DNA from 2 places in the Priestia sp. JSM ZJ58 genome. Region 1 is predicted to be linked to the other one. Evidence: riboswitches for the same ligand, from Rfam matches in the RefSeq annotation. Region 1 holds a riboswitch; the other holds the start of a gene.

The links. Region 1 has a riboswitch for preQ1 ahead of ACH6EI_RS25430 (QueT transporter family protein). Riboswitches for the same ligand answer to the same signal wherever they lie in the genome.
Region 2: another riboswitch for preQ1. It lies ahead of queC (7-cyano-7-deazaguanine synthase QueC); the one in region 1 lies ahead of ACH6EI_RS25430 (QueT transporter family protein).

Annotation. Positions count from the first base shown of each region.
Region 1 covers NZ_JBISEM010000005.1:107,425-117,101, reverse strand. Annotated here, with positions in the region: gene iolD (3D-(3,5/4)-trihydroxycyclohexane-1,2-dione acylhydrolase (decyclizing)) at 1-754, shown strand, start outside; gene iolE (myo-inosose-2 dehydratase) at 839-1,735, shown strand; gene ACH6EI_RS25455 (LacI family DNA-binding transcriptional regulator) at 1,796-2,821, shown strand; gene ACH6EI_RS25450 (5-deoxy-glucuronate isomerase) at 2,956-3,744, shown strand; gene ACH6EI_RS25445 (hypothetical protein) at 3,989-4,207, opposite strand; gene ACH6EI_RS25440 (YitT family protein) at 4,557-5,423, opposite strand; gene ACH6EI_RS25435 (Lrp/AsnC family transcriptional regulator) at 5,807-6,217, opposite strand; PreQ1 riboswitch class I at 6,413-6,457, shown strand; gene ACH6EI_RS25430 (QueT transporter family protein) at 6,467-6,955, shown strand; gene ACH6EI_RS25425 (hypothetical protein) at 7,391-7,840, shown strand; gene ACH6EI_RS25420 (hypothetical protein) at 7,910-8,155, shown strand; gene ACH6EI_RS25415 (hypothetical protein) at 8,183-8,530, shown strand; gene ACH6EI_RS25410 (MFS transporter) at 8,587-9,120, opposite strand; gene rluF (23S rRNA pseudouridine(2604) synthase RluF) at 9,397-9,677, shown strand, end outside.
Region 2 covers NZ_JBISEM010000001.1:3,474,421-3,484,097, forward strand. Annotated here, with positions in the region: gene ACH6EI_RS18145 (NAD(P)H-binding protein) at 1-142, opposite strand, end outside; gene queF (preQ(1) synthase) at 211-708, opposite strand; gene queE (7-carboxy-7-deazaguanine synthase QueE) at 807-1,538, opposite strand; gene queD (6-carboxytetrahydropterin synthase QueD) at 1,531-1,971, opposite strand; gene queC (7-cyano-7-deazaguanine synthase QueC) at 1,971-2,636, opposite strand; PreQ1 riboswitch class I at 2,867-2,910, opposite strand; gene ACH6EI_RS18170 (GerAB/ArcD/ProY family transporter) at 2,983-4,104, opposite strand; gene ACH6EI_RS18175 (hypothetical protein) at 4,127-4,363, opposite strand; gene ACH6EI_RS18180 (Ger(x)C family spore germination protein) at 4,375-5,574, opposite strand; gene ACH6EI_RS18185 (spore germination protein) at 5,599-7,197, opposite strand; gene ACH6EI_RS18190 (3-ketoacyl-ACP reductase) at 7,405-8,124, shown strand; gene ACH6EI_RS18195 (DUF6254 family protein) at 8,190-8,315, opposite strand; gene ACH6EI_RS18200 (alpha/beta hydrolase family protein) at 8,403-9,284, opposite strand; gene nhaC (Na+/H+ antiporter NhaC) at 9,578-9,677, opposite strand, start outside.

The DNA.
Region 1 (9,677 bases):
TATTCCAGAAATAAAAGGTCATTTAGATGAAAGCTTAGCTGAATATGCAGAATCACTTGGTACTCAATTAACGCAAACAGAAGTAATTGGAGAGGTGAATAAGCTCCTTGATGACAACTCCGTCATTGTTGGTGCAGCTGGAAGTCTTCCAGGTGACTTACAGAGAATGTGGAAGTCTAATAAACCCAATACCTATCATATGGAATATGGATATTCATGTATGGGATATGAAGTATCAGGTGCACTTGGAGTTAAGCTGGCTGAACCAGCTAAAGAAGTGTATGCGATGGTTGGAGATGGAAGCTATCAAATGCTGCATTCAGAGCTCATTACAAGCCTTCAAGAAAGAAAAAAGATAAATATTTTACTGTTTGATAACTCCGGATTTGGATGTATTAATAATCTTCAAATGTCAAATGGAATGGGGAGTTTTGGAACAGAGTTTCGCTATCGCAACGATGAAACAGGAAAATTAAACGGAAACGTGATGAAAATTGATTTTGCAGCCAGCGCCGCAGGCTACGGTGTAAAAACATATCGTGTAAGCTCTCTTGAAGAACTAAAAACGGCAATGGAAGATTCACAAAAACAAGAGACTTCTACATTAATTGATATTAAAGTGCTACCCAAAACTATGACAAACGGTTATGAATCGTGGTGGCATGTAGGAGTAGCAGAGGTATCTGAAAATCACCATGTACAAGAAGCCTATAAGGATAAAGTGAAAAATCTTGAAATGGCCAGAGGTTATTAACAAGCAAGAGAAATGGCCGATGTTGAGGGGAAACATTCGGTGAATATAATAGCGTTTTCAATTTGATATAGGGGAGAGGAAGACATGTTCAAGGAAAACACGGTCAAACTGGGGATTGCTCCAATCGCTTGGACAAATGATGACATGCCTGAACTAGGAGCTGAAAATACATTTGAACAGTGTATCAGTGAGATGGCTTTAACCGGTTTTAAAGGAAGTGAGGTAGGAAACAAATATCCGCGAAATGTTTCGATCTTAAGGAAGGCATTATCACTTCGGAATTTAGAAATTGCAAGCGCATGGTTTAGTACATTTTTAACGACAAAGCCGCTGGAAGAAACGGTGACGCCATTTATTGAACATCGCGATTTTTTATACGAAATGGGAGCAAAAGTAATTGTTGTATCTGAACAAGGACACAGCATTCAAGGGATGATGGATGTACCTTTATTCAAAGACAAGCCCGTGTTCACGCCAACAGAGTGGAGCAGCCTTATAGAAGGCCTGCACTATCTTGGGAAACTAGCAAGAGAGAAAGATATGCATATTGTCTATCATCATCACATGGGAACAGGCGTCCAAACAACAGAAGAAATTGAGCAGCTAATGGAGCTTACCAATCCAGAGCTTGTTTCGCTCCTATTTGATACCGGTCATCTTGTTTTTTCAGGCGAAGAACCTCTTTATATCTTAAAAAAATATCTTCATCGTATTAAACATGTTCATTTAAAAGATATTCGCCAAGAAGTAGTTGATCGAGTCAAACAACAAGACCTGAGCTTCTTGCAAGCGGTAAAAGAAGGAGCCTTTACTGTTCCAGGCGACGGAGTTATTGAATTTGATGAAGTATTTACTACGCTTGCCGCTTCTGATTATAACGGCTGGTTTGTCGTAGAAGCAGAACAGGATCCAGCGCTTGCTAATCCTTTTGAATATGCGTTAAAAGCAAGAAACTTTATTAAAGAAAAAAGCGGTCTTTAATTTCTATTGTAAAAGGTTTTACGCCTTTTATATGTTTATGAAAGGAAAGGAGGAGATGAAATGAAGCCAACCATCTATAGTGTGGCTGAAGAAGCAGGTGTATCAATTTCCACCGTATCAAAAGTTATCAATCAAACCGGTCACATTAGTGAAAGAACAAGACAAAAAGTAATTGAGGTTATGGGGCAGTTGAATTACCATCCAAGCGTCGTAGCATCTGCTTTAACAGGAAAGCCTACTAAAACGATTGGGCTTCTCGTACCCGACATCTCCAACCCTTTTTTTGCCGATTTGGCAAGAAGCATAGAAGACCGAAGTCATGAGCGAGGTTTCCATGTTGTAATGTGTAATACCGATAACGATGCGGAAAAAGAGAAAAAATATCTATCGCTGTTAATTCGTCAGAGAATCGACGGTTTAATTGTAGCATCTGCTTTTCGCAATGCTAATCTTTTAAAAAATATGCTGAAGCAAGATATACCCATTAGCGTTATTGCTTCAGAAATCCCTCACATATCTGTTAATACAGTGACAGTGGATGACTATAAGGGAAGCTATTTGGCGACTGATTATTTGCTATCTTTGCATCATAAAAAAATTGCGATTATTACAGAAAATGCAAAAAGTAATCACGCCCGTTTAGATGCTTTTCGAGATGCCATGCAAGAAAATGGAATCACTGTGTTACCTCAGCACGTTATTACGACCGAAGCAAGTATTCAAAAAGGATATGAAAGTGCTAAGCAAATTTTTTTAATGAAGGAGAAAGTGACGGCTATTTTTGCTTGTAACGATTTACTGGCTATTGGCGTCATACAAGCGGCAAAAGAATTCAACATTGATGTGCCGAATGACTTATCAGTGATTGGCTTTGATAATACCGTCCTTTCTACTACCATCACGCCCATGTTGACGACGGTAGCACAACCGACAAAAGAAATGGCTGTAAACGTAGTGGATTTGCTGGTTAGAGAAATGGAATACTCAACGATGCATAAAGAACATTTACTTCTTGAGCCGAAATTGATTGTCCGGAAATCGACGGCTCCGTTACGAAGAAACGCCACAGCATCTGCAAATAATTGAATACAATCAAGAGTATTGCTGTTAATAAAAACTCTTCACAGTCACATATTCAAAAGAATGTATAAAGTCTATGAAGAAAAAATGAGTGATTAGTAAATTCTGATTGTGCTACTACATAAAGGAGGAAGTTAAACATGCTAGGTAAATTAGGTGAATTAAATAAAGGATACAACGTACTTACAGAAATGGCCGGTCAGCACAAAGATATGCTGATGGATATTGGGATTTATAATATGTCTCAAGGAAAAGAGGAAACTTTACTAGACAGCAGCAATGAAACGGCTATTCTTTTACTAGAAGGAAAGGTAAAGCTAGAGTGGGAAGGACATTCGAGAGAAATTCAGCGTGAGTCTCTTTTTGAAGAAGAGCCTTGGTGTTTGCACGTTTCGAAAAATGTGGAGGTTAAAATTACCGCGCTTGCCAATAGTGAAGTACTAGTTCAAAAAACGGATAATGAAAAAGAATTTTCATCAAAATTATATACGCCTGAAGACTGTCAAAATACAGTAGCTGGTGAAGGAGTATGGGAAGGTACCGCTCAGCGTGTCATTCGGACAATCTTTGATTATAATAACGCTCCTTATTCTAACCTTGTTATTGGAGAAGTTATTTCTTATCCAGGAAGATGGTCGAGCTATCCGCCTCATCATCATGACCAGCCTGAAGTATATTACTATCGTTTTGACAAGCCGCAAGGATTTGGCTGTGCAATGGTTGGAGAAGATGCATACCGTGTAGTTGATAATAGTTTTATTACAATTCCAGGTGAATTAGATCATCCTCAAGCAACGGCTCCTGGCTATGCGATGTACTTCTGCTGGATGATTCGCCATCTTGACAATAATCCATGGACAGACCGTATTATGGAAGAAGAGCATAAGTGGTTATTAGAGCCGGATGCAAAAATTTGGCCTGAAAAATAAATAAAACTCTTTATACGAAATGGGTTTCAAATGTTGAAAAGCCTCGAATAAAAAAATAATTATGCGTAAAATAATAGTTTATTTTTGTAAAATATGTTTTTATATGTTAAAGTATAGCTTGTATTAATATTCAGGCGATGATATCGCTCTTTTTGGCAGATTCCTTTTTTAGGAGTCTCTTTTTTTTCTAAACAGAAGCAAGAGATCGTATGTCAATCAAAAAAAAGGAGATAAGCGTAGCCGCTTATCTCCTTTTCTTTTTAGCATTATCTAACGCTAAGTTCTTTTTCACTACTTTTTCTAAAGCAACTTCCACGTGAACATTTTTTTCATCGATGTCATTCACAAGCACGACGGTTCCTTTTCGTCCCTTAATATTTAAATCATCACCCGTAGAAGGAATGTTTTCCCTCAGCTGGCTTAATAGAAGCTTTCTGTTTTCAAAAAAGTGGACAGCCACCATTTTATCTCACCTAATTTCATATGATATGTGTGATACAAAGATGTGTATATGAAATCCTTCCTATACGTTATGTCGTCAGGGGTGGTTTTAGAACACGTTGAATAGACAATTGTTGCATCGATATATGAAATAAATAGGGTGGCATAGTTATAAATCTTCTATTCTTGGACATACTTATACTACTAATCTAAAAAGGGATGTGGATGAAAATGAAGGTGGCTATCGGATTAAGTGTATTTACGGTCTTTACAGGAGCAATTGCGTTAGGGTCAGTTTACTTTTTAGCAGGGATCTTTTCGTTTTTCTTAACGGTTTTTTCATAAAAAAATCCACCAAGAGGTGGATTTTTTTATTTAGCAGCGGCTTTTGTTTCATGAGGCGAATTGCCGATAAATCCAAATTTTCCGCCGACAACTTCTTTTACTTCGTGGATGACAATAAAAGAATTCGGATCAATTTGCTGGATTTTCTTTTTAATTTTTAATAACTCGTTCTTTTTAATAACAACGTAGATAATGCGTTTATCTTTGTTGGCGTAGTAGCCATATCCATAAAAGATGGTAGCTGCATTTCCAAATTCACTGGTGATCACTTGCGCAATGTCTTTGTACTGATCAGACATAATCGTCATTGCTTTTTTGTTGTGGAAACCTTCGATAACAACATCGACGATTTTAGCACAAAGATAGACGAATATAAAAGTATAGAGGGTATTGTTGACGCCAATAGCAAAAACCGATGCTAAAATAATGACGCTGTCCATGTAGAACATGCTTTTCGAGATATTGTAGCCTTTTGTGTAGTTTAATAAATAAGCTAAAAGAGTTGTGCCGCCGGTAGATCCATCCGCGATAAAAATGAGTGCCAGTCCTGTTCCCATTAGTAAAGCCCCGAATACAATTCCTAAAATCATGTCGTGAACGTGAAAAGGAATATAGCTGACCAGACCTAAGAAAACGGACGTCATGACAGCTCCTAGAATCGTATAGAGAATCGTTTTTTTAGTTAGAAATTTATAAGCTAAGGCAATGAATACAAGGTTCACAAGAAATGTGCTGATACTTGTAGGGATATGAAATAAATAATATAAAACAAGAGCAATACCAACCGTACTTCCGTCACCTAATTTATTTGGAATGACAAAAAAGTCAATGGATGCAGCAACTAAAAGCGCTCCGGCAATAATTAAAATGATGTCTTTATAGATTGTTTTCAATATGCAAACCTCCCTGATCATTAGGATATTTTCACGTGGAATCTTGTTTTTAGTAGTGTTTCACAAATGATAAAATAAAAAACGTCTTAGAAATTGTCTAGTTATAAAACTGATCAACTTCTAAGACGAAGAATTACGATACGTGTATAATGTCTTGAGTCTGCTTTTCTATGCTTCGATGTCACCGATTATATAAACCTCTGACCGCTATGTCAACGCTATGAGAGATGTTCAACTTTTCAAAAAATAGAAGGCGGTTTCCTACATAAAAAAAGAATCCTTTGCGACGGCGCAAAGGATTTTCAAATTTATTGGAATAGGGGGAATACGTTATTAGGATTACCATTTTCATAAATTAATATACCTTTATTTTTTAAAAAAATTTATTTGTTAATGACGATTGAAAGTTTGTAATTCACATGCTGATTTAGCTCTGTCAAAAAATCATTTAATTCTTCATTCGAATGAAATTTACATTCTAGTAAGTAGCAGCCATCGCCGCTGATTTTAAAGTTGTTGATGACGTACTTCTTCTGACTTTCTACAAATGTAAGGTAGGGGTGGTGATGAATGCTCTGCGTATAGATATTTAAAAATGCATGGACGGTGTAGCCAAGTTTTCGTTCATCAATGTTAATTGTATAGCCTTTGATAATGCCTTCATCTTCTAACTTTAATACTCTAGCAGAAGCGGCTTGTCCGGTTAAATGCACTTTTTCTCCTAATTCTTTCATCTTCATACGTCCATTTTTTGATAGCTCTTCTAGTATGCGCTTATCTGTATTATCTAACATCGCTACAAATCCTTTCGTATTTCAAATCAAAAGGGTTAACTACTTTATGTCACCTATGTATACGGATACGTCTTCTATTTTATACTAAAGAAAAGTAAGAAAAAAGAGCAGTCAATATGGAAGACATGAAAGCAGCAGTAGTTTGCAAACAGCTAGATTGACGAAAGCTTAAGCTTGCTGTATGATTCTTTGAGTGTTTACGTGGTTCGTAACCATCCCACGTTAAAAAACTAAGGAGAGAATAGTAAGATGAATATAAGAACACTTTGCGTCAACGGTCTTTTAGCAGCTATGTATATTGCTGTTAGCATGTTAATTCAGCCGTTTGGCTTCACCAATATCCAATTTCGTATATCAGAAATGTTCAATCATTTGATTGTATTTAATAAAAAGTACGTGTACGGCATTGTACTAGGGGTATTTCTGACGAATTTGTTTTTTTCACCAATGGTCGCTTATGATCTGGTGTTTGGGGTAGGACAATCTGTACTATCATTACTCATTACCATTTTTTCTATGCGCTACATTAAAAATATGTGGGCTCGTATGCTTATTAATACACTTGTGTTTACGTTTACGATGTTTATTATTGCGTTTGAACTGCACCTAGCATTTGATTTACCATTTTTCTTTACATGGTTAACAACAGCTGTTGGTGAGTTTGTGGTTATGCTTGTTGGAGCACCAATTATGGCGGCCATTAATAAACGTGTACAATTTAATAAGCTAGTTGGATAAAAAGATGCGGCTGTGATAAATCTCACAGCCGCATCTTTTTTTCTTTGTTATTCTATAAGTGTAGTGATAAACCCCTTATTATTGAAGAGCTTTTCACGCATGGACAAATTACCCATATCTAGCATGTGAAAAGAGCAGGTCGCTATTGCGTTCTGCTCTTTTTGCGTAACGCAATAGCGAGTATTCAATTAGATTATTTTGAAAGAAGACGTGACAAATCTCACAGCGCGTTCTTTTTTCTTTTGTTACGATATACATATAGTTGGCAAACTCCTTATCGAAAAGTTTTTCGCACAACAACACATTACCTATGCGTAGCAATTAAAAAAGCAGACCGACAAGGTTTGCTTTTTTAATTGTGTATTTTTACCATTAAATAACTTTTTTGAGTTATAATTGTAAAATAATCTTTGTTACGAGAGAGGGGATTATTTTTTGAATAGAAAGTTAGGAATTCTTGTTTTATTAGTGTTAGCTATCTTATTTGCCGGGTGTTCAAAAGAAGAAGACAACGTTCCTTTAAGAGAACTAGAAAAAATCCATATTAACGTCATCAAAGAACAAAAGATGAAGCAAGGGATTTCGTATGAATTGGAATTCGTAAACAAGAGCGATTTGACCATCAAACAAAACGACGTATTTTTATCGTATCCACTAAAAATAAAAAACGGTTATTCTGAAAATAAATTTAAGGTGTTAGCAGAAGGCAATAAGTTAAATATTAAGCCAAAACAAAAGGTAAAGTTGACTGCATTTCTTCCTTATAAAGGAATTAATAAAGAAGCGTTAGCTATTGATGAGCCTGACGTAAAGTGCATAGGATATTGGAATAAGATCGATGACTACCATCAATTTTCTTTTGGAGGATCTTTGAAGCGAGAATAATACATGGATTTGTTAAATGATGGAACTTATGAAGCGTGAAATCGTATATAAATCAAGGGAGAGATTTTATTGAAGAGATATGGACTATTTATCATTAGTTTCATCGTTTTCTTGGGTAGCTTTCAACTGCTATCAGGAATGATTCTTACGCTCTTATATGTTCCAGAAAGTTCGACTATGTGGAGCTCAATCGAAGGATTATCAAGTAAAGTAACGTTTGGCAGTTATTCTGGTAGCTTTGCTTTTATGATTCCCGCTGTAGCAGCTACAGCCGCTTTTTTTATCTCTAAAAAATGGGTTAGGAAAAGTGTATAAGAAACTAATAGCGGTGGTGAATAAACAGTGAATGTAGACACGGATAGATTAGTTAGCTTCTTTATTTTATGGGGAACACCCGCTGCTTTTAGTATAATAGAGTACTTTAAACTGAGTAAGACTGAAAAACAAGAAGCTATACGAGACTTAACATCATTAAAATCGATTATAACAACAGGCTTTATATTGATTGGGGGAGTGATGGCGAGTTTAGGTAGAGTATTATCGCTGCTGCCTCTCCACATTATAGGCACTTTTATTTTAGTCATTGGTGGTATCGCGGGCGCTATTGAAGCATGGAAAACAGAAAAAAAGAGAGGTATTATTATCCTTGTTTTCATAGTATCTATGATTGCTTTTACATTTGTAATATAAATTCTGCATGTAACAAGAGCTGCTCAAACCATGAGCAGCTCTTGTTAGTTTCTCACTTATTGCGTTTCAAGCTGCTGATCTTTTTTCTTTAATGTAAGAGCGAGCAGGAACGAAATGATAGCGAAAGCGATGGCTACATAATAGACGGTATGAACTCCGCTTGTCATACTTTTTATTTGTAACAGCGTTTTATTCGTTTCATTTGATTGTTGAATAAAGTGCTGAGAAGCCATAGTCATAATACTTGTATACAAAGCGGGTCCAATTGCGCCTGAAACTTGGTTAATCGTATTTGAAATGGCTGAACCGTGAGCGTGAAGCGGTTTAGGTACTTGATTTAAAGCAAGCGTCATTACGGGTCCTATGCTTAAACCTACGCCAATTGTAAAGGCAGCGTATAAAATAGCTGCGGTCATCGTGGTTGTTTCTCTTGAAATGGTAGTGAACAAACTTAAAATAAACGTTAACAGAATTAAACTTGTTAAAAGCAGCGGTTTAAATCCAATTTTATCAAACAAACTTCCTCCGACCATAGCTGTTAGAGCCAGCGTTACTCCTCCTGGAAGCATAAGAAAACCTGATGGTAGCAACTCTATACTGATCAGTCAATCCAGACGTTTAGGTCTTGTATAGGAGTGAAGATTGACGTTGGTTTGACAGGTGTAAGCATTGCTTGAAATGTTAAGAATAAGTTTACAAAGTATTTTGAGGCTATCCTTTTATTTCTGTTAAAAAAATATAGTCAAGTAATGAAATTAAAAGAAGACGAGAAGCGTATAGCATGTTACGATAGGGACGGTATAGAAATTGACACATATCGGTTTCTAATAGAAGAGACAAATTTTAAAATTTTTAAATGTAAGGTTGTGATTCACCTGAGACTGAATAAATTTATTAGTGAATCTGGCAAAGCGTCAAGACGCGGGGCAGATAAGTTAATTAGTGAAGGAAGAGTAACCGTTAATGGAAAGGTTGCAAAAATCGGAGATCAAGTTAAGCCTGGCGATGATATTCGAGTAAGCGGCCAACAGCTTCGGATTGCTCGAAATAATGTATATATTGCACTTAATAAACCAGTCGGCATTACAAGTACGAGTGAGAAAAAAGTAAAGGGAAACATCATTGACTTAGTCAATCACCCTTTGCG
Region 2 (9,677 bases), on a different contig from region 1:
GTAGCTTTGTGTGTTCGATTGGTAGCTTTTTTCGAACAAACACTGTCACATGGTTATATAAGCTGTTGCTTAATAACATTTTTAAAAGTTCTTGACCAACAAGTCCGCTTGCACCTAATACTAATGCTGATCTCTGTGACATTCTTTCACCTTCTCATCTGTTGTTTTTGCAATGGAAAACAGGTTGCATACACAACCTGTTTGTTCGAATTAACGATTATCAATTGTTTCTGGGTATAAATCATGATTCATCAGGCGATAATTAGCCATTTCTTCATACTTCGTACCAGGACGGCCATAGTTTGTATATGGATCAATTGAAATCCCGCCGCGTGGTGTGAATTTTCCCCATACTTCAATATATCTTGGATTCATCAGTTTAATTAAGTCATTCATAATAATATTCATACAGTCTTCATGGAAATCTCCATGGTTACGGAAGCTGAACAAATAAAGCTTTAACGACTTGCTTTCCACCATTTTTTCATCTGGAATGTAACTAATATAAATGGTTGCGAAATCCGGCTGACCCGTTTTTGGACATAAGCTCGTAAATTCCGGACAGTTAAATTTCACAAAATAATCACGATTTGGATGTTTGTTATCAAATGCTTCTAGAATCTCTGGTGAATATTCAAACAAATAGTTTGTTCCTTGATTTCCAAGGAGTGATACACCTTCTAATTCTTCATCTTTTCGACCGCTCATTTGCATTTCCTCTCTTTCTACGATTGTCATTCTAACAGCGTTTTTTTATTTTGTATATATCTGTTTTTATTTTTCTTTGTAAATTTTTTGCTATGCGCTTACACGCCTCGTTTATTTCCCCAAACAAGGGCGTGAACCTGCGGCAGAACTCTTACATCGTTCATGTTTTTAGCTGCCACTGCCTTGTCGATTAACCACTCATACTTTTTAAGCAATTCTTGTGTTAACGACGCATTATCGATTGTCGTTAAGTCCTCGTTGCCTACTTGAACAAAAAATGGAACCTCAGGATAACGTTCATGAACAGACGCTGCATACTCAAAGTCCTCATCATTAAATACAACGACTTTTATGCTTATGTGCGCCATGCGTTTTTCCTTTATTAATGTCTCTATAATATCGTCTAATACGGAGAAATTTGTTTTCATTAATGAACTTGGAGGCTTAGGAGAAATCGTTAAATCATCGATCTTTAGGAACCAATCCTGATAACGGCTTCCCTGTGTTTCAAGAGCTGCTTTTACCCCATGACTGTGCAAAAGCTCTACAAGTGAACCAATCGCCTTGATAAGCGCAGGGTTTCCTCCAGAAATGGTGACGTGATCAAAGCACTCTCCTCCAATTTCTTTAAGCTCCGTCCAAATTTGTTCTGCTGTTAGCTGACGAATATCGTTTTTAGCTGATCCATCCCATGTAAAAGCTGAATCACACCAGCTGCAGGAATAATCACAGCCTGCGGTACGAACAAACATCGTCTTACGTCCTACAACCATTCCTTCCCCTTGAATCGTTGGGCCGAATATTTCAAGTACTGGAATTGTATTAGCCACGTTTTTTCACCTTCTTTGGGCGGTAAACCACGTAACTTGTCGGCGTTTCCCGCACGAATACTTGTACGCAAGAAGGCTTATTTGGTAGTGTGTCTAGATATTCTTGAACCAACTCATAAATTTTACGAGCAACAACTTCAGTTGTAGGAAAATCATTTGGATTTTCTTCGTTAAAGATAGAATGATCGTTCAATAATGTATGATCAAATTGACCAGAAACAATTTTTTTCAATAGCGCAAAGTTTACTAAAAAGCCCGCTTCGTCTAATGTATCTCCGGCAACAGTTAAATTTACAAAATACGTATGTCCATGGACTTGACGGCATTTTCCTGCTTCTGTATGAGGAACAAAATGTGCCGCAGCAAACTGCATATCTTTGTTCAATTCATATTCATAGTCATGAAAGACTTGAGGATACATTTGTTGCAGCATTATTTTTCTCCTCCTTCTTTTGTTTGCAAGTATTGATCTAACCCGCGTTTTCGCAATTGACATGCGGGACATTCGCCGCACCCATCAGCAACAATACCGTTGTAGCACGTTAATGTTTTTTCACGCACATATTCAAGCGCTCCTAGCTCATCCGCTAACGCCCACGTTTCTGCTTTATCAATCCACATAAGCGGCGTATGAATCACAAACTCGAAGTCCATTGATAAATTAAGCGTGACGTTTAACGATTTCACAAATACGTCTCGACAGTCTGGATATCCCGAAAAATCAGTTTCACAAACGCCTGTTACGATATGACGGCCTCCGCTGTTTTTAGCCAGTACGGCAGCAAATGATAAAAATAACAGATTGCGGCCATCCACAAACGTTGTAGGCAACTCTCCTTCTTTTTGCTCAATTTCAATATCATCTCGCGTTAAGGCATTTGGTGCTAATTGATTTAAAAGTGACATATCTAGGACGGTATGCTTCACACCTAAATCAGCTGCGATAGCTTTTGCTACCTCTATCTCTTGACTATGACGCTGACCGTATTGGAAAGTAACCGTTTCTACTTCTTTAAAGTTTTTCAAAGCCCAAAATAGACATGTTGTACTATCTTGACCTCCGCTAAATACAACAATAGCTTTTTCATTTTTCATCATTATTGTTCGTCTCCTTTTTGATTGAAATCAAAAGAAGAAGAAACTTTATTGAACCGTTCGTTCCCTTTGTGACTAATTTTATAACACAAAAAAGAGACTGCTCTTTTCCAGCAATCTCCCTAAAAAGCAACTAAGATACACGTCCTCGCCAGCATACACGTCAAAAAGACGTGTTGATAGAAAAGCACGTGAAAGAAGACACGCTAAAACCGTGTCTTTTGTCATCAACGATGATCTTAGTTTTTTATAGAGGGAGTTTTCGAACCTCTCCCGTACATATACAAACGTGTACGGCGTTTCTTCTTGAATTGTCATCGTATACTATACCACATACGTATAAATAATGCTATGTTTGTTGGCTTCTATCACCTTTAGCTGCCTTATTTCTCTTTATATAAGAAAGCGCAATAAATAACAACGGAAAACAGACGCTTAGTACAAATAAATAAAACGGCCAGTAATATTTTTCAAAATAATTGAAGTATGCTGTATTTGGAATAATGTAATACGCCACGCCTGTAATGATTAGACCTAAAGGAAAGCTCAAAAAATTGCGCACCCGTAAATTACATAATTGAGCGATACTTAACTGAATAGCATAGAACACAATGACAACTTTAAAAAAGATAGATAACATCCAAATAATAGCTACTAATACTTCAACATGCTGTATCGTTGCACCTAACGAAATCATTTTTCCTAATAAATAAACTGGGTAGCTGTGCATTGATGCAATATTCGCGCCAAGAGCTAATATACAAGCCGCAACTGCAATCGTAATCGTCAAGCCCGATGCCACAGTGCCGATAACAATCATTCTTTTTACCTTTTTGCCATCTTTTATATGAGGCGTAATCATTAGCACAAAAATCAATTCCATAAACGGATTTCCTAAGAAATACGTGGTTCCTAACACTAAATCATCCATGCGGAATTCAAACAAAGGGTAAAGACGATCCAGTTTCATCTGAGGAATATTTAACGAAATTAACAATAAAAAAGGGACGACGATCCACGGTAAAAAGATTTCCGCGGTTCTCGCTATCACTTCAATGCCTAAATACCCTCCGTATATAACCGCTAAAATCACAAGAGCATGAATCCACGTAGGCAGCGTTTCAGGGACAATTTGCGTCGTCATAAATGTACTGATATCTCGAAGGGAAAACGTAGATTGAATGAACATAAAAAAAATGTAAATAAGAGACATACACGCTCCGGCGTAAGGACCTAGCGCTTTTTTAGCTATTTCAATGAACGTTTGCTGAGGGTAACGGTGCATCAGCCATAACAGCACCGCAACAATTAAAAGGGCAAAGCCAATAGCAAGCACACTACATACCCAGGCATTTTGTCTATTCGTTTCTAATAACGTAGCCGGAACTGCCAAAATAGCGCTTCCGATACAAAAAAAATAAATGAGAAAAAGAAGTTGTTTCGGAGTAATAAATTCTTTTATTTGCATCATACACCCCTTCTCTCCTACATGCTTACGTAAATAACAGATGATGAACGGTTTTAGTAAGAGGCTTAATGAGTTCCTCTAAAAAGTACAGAGGCGTAGGTACTTCTTTACGGAGTGTAATGGCTCCCCAAAAGAATAAACCCATACCTATAAGACAAAGATAGACAACGATTTCACGGTAATACTTTTCCTTTCGGAAGTTAATCATAATTTTTTTAGTCAAATAAGCAAGAAGTACGAGTAAGGCGATAAATCCCTCCATTTTCTTTCTCCTTAATGCTTCATTTGCTTCATATATGAGTTATTTAACGTGCCTAAGCGACGGATTTGAACTTTGGCATCTAAATCGACGGTTAAATCTTCTGCGTAAATTCTGTTCCAGTCTCTTTTCATTTTGTACCATCTCTTTACATCTTGTCTGTAAAACGTTTCTCCAAAACCGAAGATATCACTTTTATAATCTTTTTGAGCTTTTTCCACTGCGTCATTCATTTTTTCTTTTACGTCCGCTGCTGTTTTTCGTTCGAGCATATTGATTACAGCTGGGTCCTGTAAGTTTACTTGACACTCTACATCTGCCACGTTTGCTTCACCTTTTAAATCCACGTGAATATGAGGCTTATGGTTTTTCATAGAAGCCGTTACCTTCACGTTCGTTCGAAGCATTTCTACTCCGATGATATCGTGCTGTTTTTCTTTTCCTTCGCATGGAATAACAATTAACGTACTTTTTACATTTCCTGTAATATAGTTATATCCTTTACTTTCGTCTTCATTGAACCAGCCGATCAGCTTATCATTTTGAAAGACACCTAATCCTTTAAAATTGAGCAGGGTGGACAGATTGGTCCGGGAAATGCTCGACATATCTCCTGCCTTTTTCACGTCGCCTTTGACCAATACTCCCGATAACACCGCCTGCTTTCCTTCGCTCGTTAAGTTACTGATCAGTTCATTTAACTTTACGCCTCTAGTGGGTGCCCAAATACGCTGAGAGACGTCTAATGAAGCAAACATATGGTTAGCTGGTATTTTTTCAATTGTTGTTAATACGTTCAGAACGCTCGATGCTTTCGTGTTTTTAGCAACAACAACAAAATAATCGGTACGCACTTCATGATCCCGAGCAAAGAAATCAAGCACTTCAGCAATACCCTCTTCCGCCATGCTTTCGCTAATGACTAGCATTCGTAAATGAGAAAGATAAATTTTCCGCGGGGATTTTGTCGTTATTTTTCTTAACCCTTCCATTACAGACGAAGCCTTAATAGAGAATGTGGTAACAGAAGGCCCGTTTGTAGGGGTTTTGGCCTGAATATCACCAGGGTTAATCAGCTGAACTGTAACAATAATGCCATCTTCTGCTTTATCAATTCCGACAGCAACCGTAATGGCTAGCTCATTCAACTCTCGACTGCTCCAGCAGCCGCTTAACAGCAATGAACAGATACATAACATCAGAAATGCTTTCATAGTAACCGGCCACCTTTGCACAGTTTAGTTTTTTTGCGTCTTTTGACGTGAAATATTCTTCTCGTTAATAAGCTTTGGCCTTGTTTTCATTTTTTTGATCGAACGTCTAATTAGAACATCCTTTTGATCACGCTTCACAAAGGGAGCCATAGGTGTCATATAAGGGACTCCAAATGACCTTAAGCTGCATAAATGTAAAATCATTAAAATTAGCCCGAGGATAATACCGAACAAGCCAAAAGTAGCTGCTAAAACCATTAAAATAAAGCGCAGCATCCTTACTGCAATGGCCATATCATACACCGGTGAAACAAAGTTACTAATAGCGGTGATGGATACAACGATAACCATTGCAGGCGATACTAATCCAGCTTGTACGGCGGCTTCTCCTAAAACGAGTGCTCCCACGATTGAAATAGCTGAACCTACTGCTCGAGGCAATCGGACTCCCGCTTCTCGCAAAATTTCAAACGTGATTTCCATAATAAACGCTTCAATAATAGCTGGAAAAGGCACACCTTCCCTTTGAGCTGCAATACTAATTAACAAAGCAAAAGGAAGCATCTCTTGATGAAAAGTAGTTAAAGCAATATAAGCAGAAGGTGTTAAAAGGGCTAAGAAAAATGCCATGTAGCGCATTAAGCGAATCAATGTACTAATATCTGCGCGCTGGTAATAATCTTCGGCCGCCTGAAAAAATTGAATAAATAGGGCAGGAACCATCAATACAAAAGGTGTACCGTCTACTAAAATGGCTATCCGCCCCTCTAAAAGACCTGCTGCCACGGAGTCTGGACGCTCCGTGTTATGCATAGTAGGAAAAGGTGTATAATCTTCATCTTGAATCAACTCTTCGATATATCCGCTCTCCAAAATACCGTCTATATCAATTTTAGAAAGACGCTCTTTTACCTCTTGAATGACCTGTTCATCCGCAATGCCGTCTATATAAACGAGCGCAATATCCGTTTTTGTAAACTCTCCTATTTGCTGAGATTCAATCCAAAGTTTTGGAGATTTTATTCGGCGCCGAATCAATGCGGTATTCGTTCGCAGTGTTTCTGTAAAACTGTCTCGAGGTCCTCTTACAACGGTCTGAGATTGTGGTTCAGAAACAGCCCTGTCTCTCCACCCTCTTGTACTTGCCACAATACACGTTTGATACCCTTCTAAAAACAGCACGGTATCTCCTGATAAAACATGAAGAAGAGCATCATCCAATGTTTTGGCTTCCATAATTTCACCGGCCGCCAAACTATAGCTTTTAATCAACTCGTACATATTAACGACACCGTCATCATGAGTTAAATGCTCATCGTGATAATGCATAATGGAGTCCAGCGCATAGTGTTCAACTTCATCTTTATTTACCAATCCGTCGATGTAAGCAACACCTAAAGTGAATTTTTCTTCAATTGAAATTCGAAACTCTCTTGTCACTAAGTCCGTGCTCTGTCCCAATGCTTTTTTCATGTGGAAGATATTATCTCCCACTCTCTCCGACAATTTCTGCTCTTCCTCAGTGGAAGAAGCACTAGTTGCCTTAGAGTCCTTCGATTCACCAGCTTTTTCTTTCCGCTGTTTGGATTTATTCGTTAACTCCGATAGTTTTTTAATACGCATTGTTCATCCTCCACTACATTGAACGAAAAGAAACGGAATTTCTTCTTTTTAGTCTCTATAGTTTTTGTATGAAAAGGAAATTTATACTTGAAGCCATTTTAATAATCTTTATTTTTGACATCATTTGTGCATTTCTATAGGATAGTAATGGATAATTCTTCGTTATTATGAAGAATGTTTATACGGAACATTGAAAGGAGTCTATACATGGCACAATCACTTAAAGGCAAAGTAGCTCTTATTACAGGAGCAGGAAAAGGCATCGGTCGTTCAACTGCAATTGAATTAGCAAAAGAAGGCGTAAATATCGGTTTAATTGCTCGTACAGAGGCAGATTTAAAGGCTGTTGCTTCTGAACTGGAAGCATTTGATGTACAAGTTGCTTATGCAACAGCAGACGTTTCTTCTATGGAAGAAGTAAACGCAGCAGTTGAGCATCTACATACAAAATTAGGGGCAACGGATATCTTAATCAACAATGCGGGAATCGGTAAATTCGGAGGCTTTTTAGAGCTAGACCCAGCTGAGTGGAAACAAATCATTGATGTGAATTTAATGGGCGTTTACTACGTAACGCGCGCCGTTCTACCTCAATTAATCGAAAAAAATGGTGGAGACATCATCAATATTTCATCCACTGCTGGTCAAAAAGGCGCTCCCGTTACAAGTGCTTACAGCGCTTCAAAATTTGGCGTGCTTGGCTTAACTGAATCTTTAGCGCTAGAAGTGCGCAAACACAATATTCGTGTAACAGCTCTAACACCAAGTACAGTAGCAACGGAATTAGCATATAAAGAAAACTTAACGGATGGCAATCCTGATAAAGTGATGCAGCCTGAAGACCTAGCAGAAATTATGGTAGCACAATTAAAGCTGCATCCGCGTATTTTTATCAAATCTGCGGGCATGTGGTCTACAAATCCATAAACAAACATAGAAAAAGGAGAGCTTCAGCTCTCCTTTTTTGTGTCTTCTTTTATATGATGGTTAGCTTATTTACGTTTAGGCGTGATTTCTTCTGATAGTTCTTCAAAAGACTTTACTTTTCCATGCGATGGGTTTTGTGATTGCTTTCGTACGTTCCACTGACGCTCTTTTTGACTTTTAGACTGAGTCATTTTGCTTCATCCCCTTTTTATATGCTTACATGTAGTAGGATAAAACAAGCTGCTCTTTTCCATTCATCAAAACTGCTTCCAATTTCTTTACTGCTTAGCTAAATGTATTTTAAACCATTTATCAATTTCCGCGTTATATTGATCATAATAAGCAGTTAGCGGATGGTCTCCGTTTTTATACAGTACATATTTGTATTCTTTTCCCTGCTCATCTAGTTGTTTCACAAGCTTTTCAGCCTGAGTGTGATGAACTTTACGATCATGATCACCCTGTAAAATTAAAAGAGGTGAATTTACTTTATCGCTCCAGTAGACAACAGAACGACTTTTATACCTCTCTGGATACTGCGCCGGATCTCCTACAATTGTCCGCAGCACTTGTTTCATTTCAGGCCCTCTTTGGTCGTAGAATTGAAACATGTCTGTAATACCTGATTGTACGACAACAGCATCAAATTTAACGCCGTTTTTCATCGTTAAATACGTCATCATACCGCCGCGTGAATATCCTAGCGCTACCTTTTGCTGGTGATTTACATAAGGAAGCTGTTCTCCCCATTTAATAAGATTTAATACGTCGTCAATATCTTTACCGCCGTACGTCTCTGTTCCTTCACTTCCGCCATTTCCCCTGTATTGAGTCGCAACAACGACGTAGCCTTTACTTGCCCAGTATGACAAATACTGAAGTGTTTTTGCGCGAATCATGCCATGTTCGCGATTTCCTCCGCGATTATATACTAAAAGCGGATAATGTTTGTCTGCAATGTCTTTAGGCTGTACTAAAAACCCTTTTATCTTTAAATTATCACTAGGATACGTAATGCTATATACATCTACTTTATTTGAATAAGGCGATAATAAATTCAATTTTTCTTTATTTACATCATCACTTTCAGCTCGGTTAAAAACCGCTGTCACACCGAGCACAGCTACAGTGATTAATGCAATGATGCCCCATTTTTTCAACAGAAACCCTCTCCTCAATAAATATCTTTTCTCTTTTATAATGAGTGTTTTCATTTGCCTTTACCCTTCTTAAATGTTTGCTAAAAAGGGCATTCATCCCATCGCCAATACAGCTTATTTATCATACCGCAAAACCCAAATTTCTTCATTAATAAAGAAATAAGAATTCATACAAGTACATGAATAGGAAAGACGTATAGTAAATTGTATTATTAAATTATAGATTTGAAAAGTGGAATGATACTTTTTTTGTCGTTTTTTACCTGTCCTTTTTTAAAAAGAAAAAAGCCCAGTTAAGACTGAGCTTTTTTCTTGGCAATACCAATGCCTGTATATGCTAAAATAATTGAAAAAATCGGACATAAAATGCTAAAGAATGTAAATGGAATATAG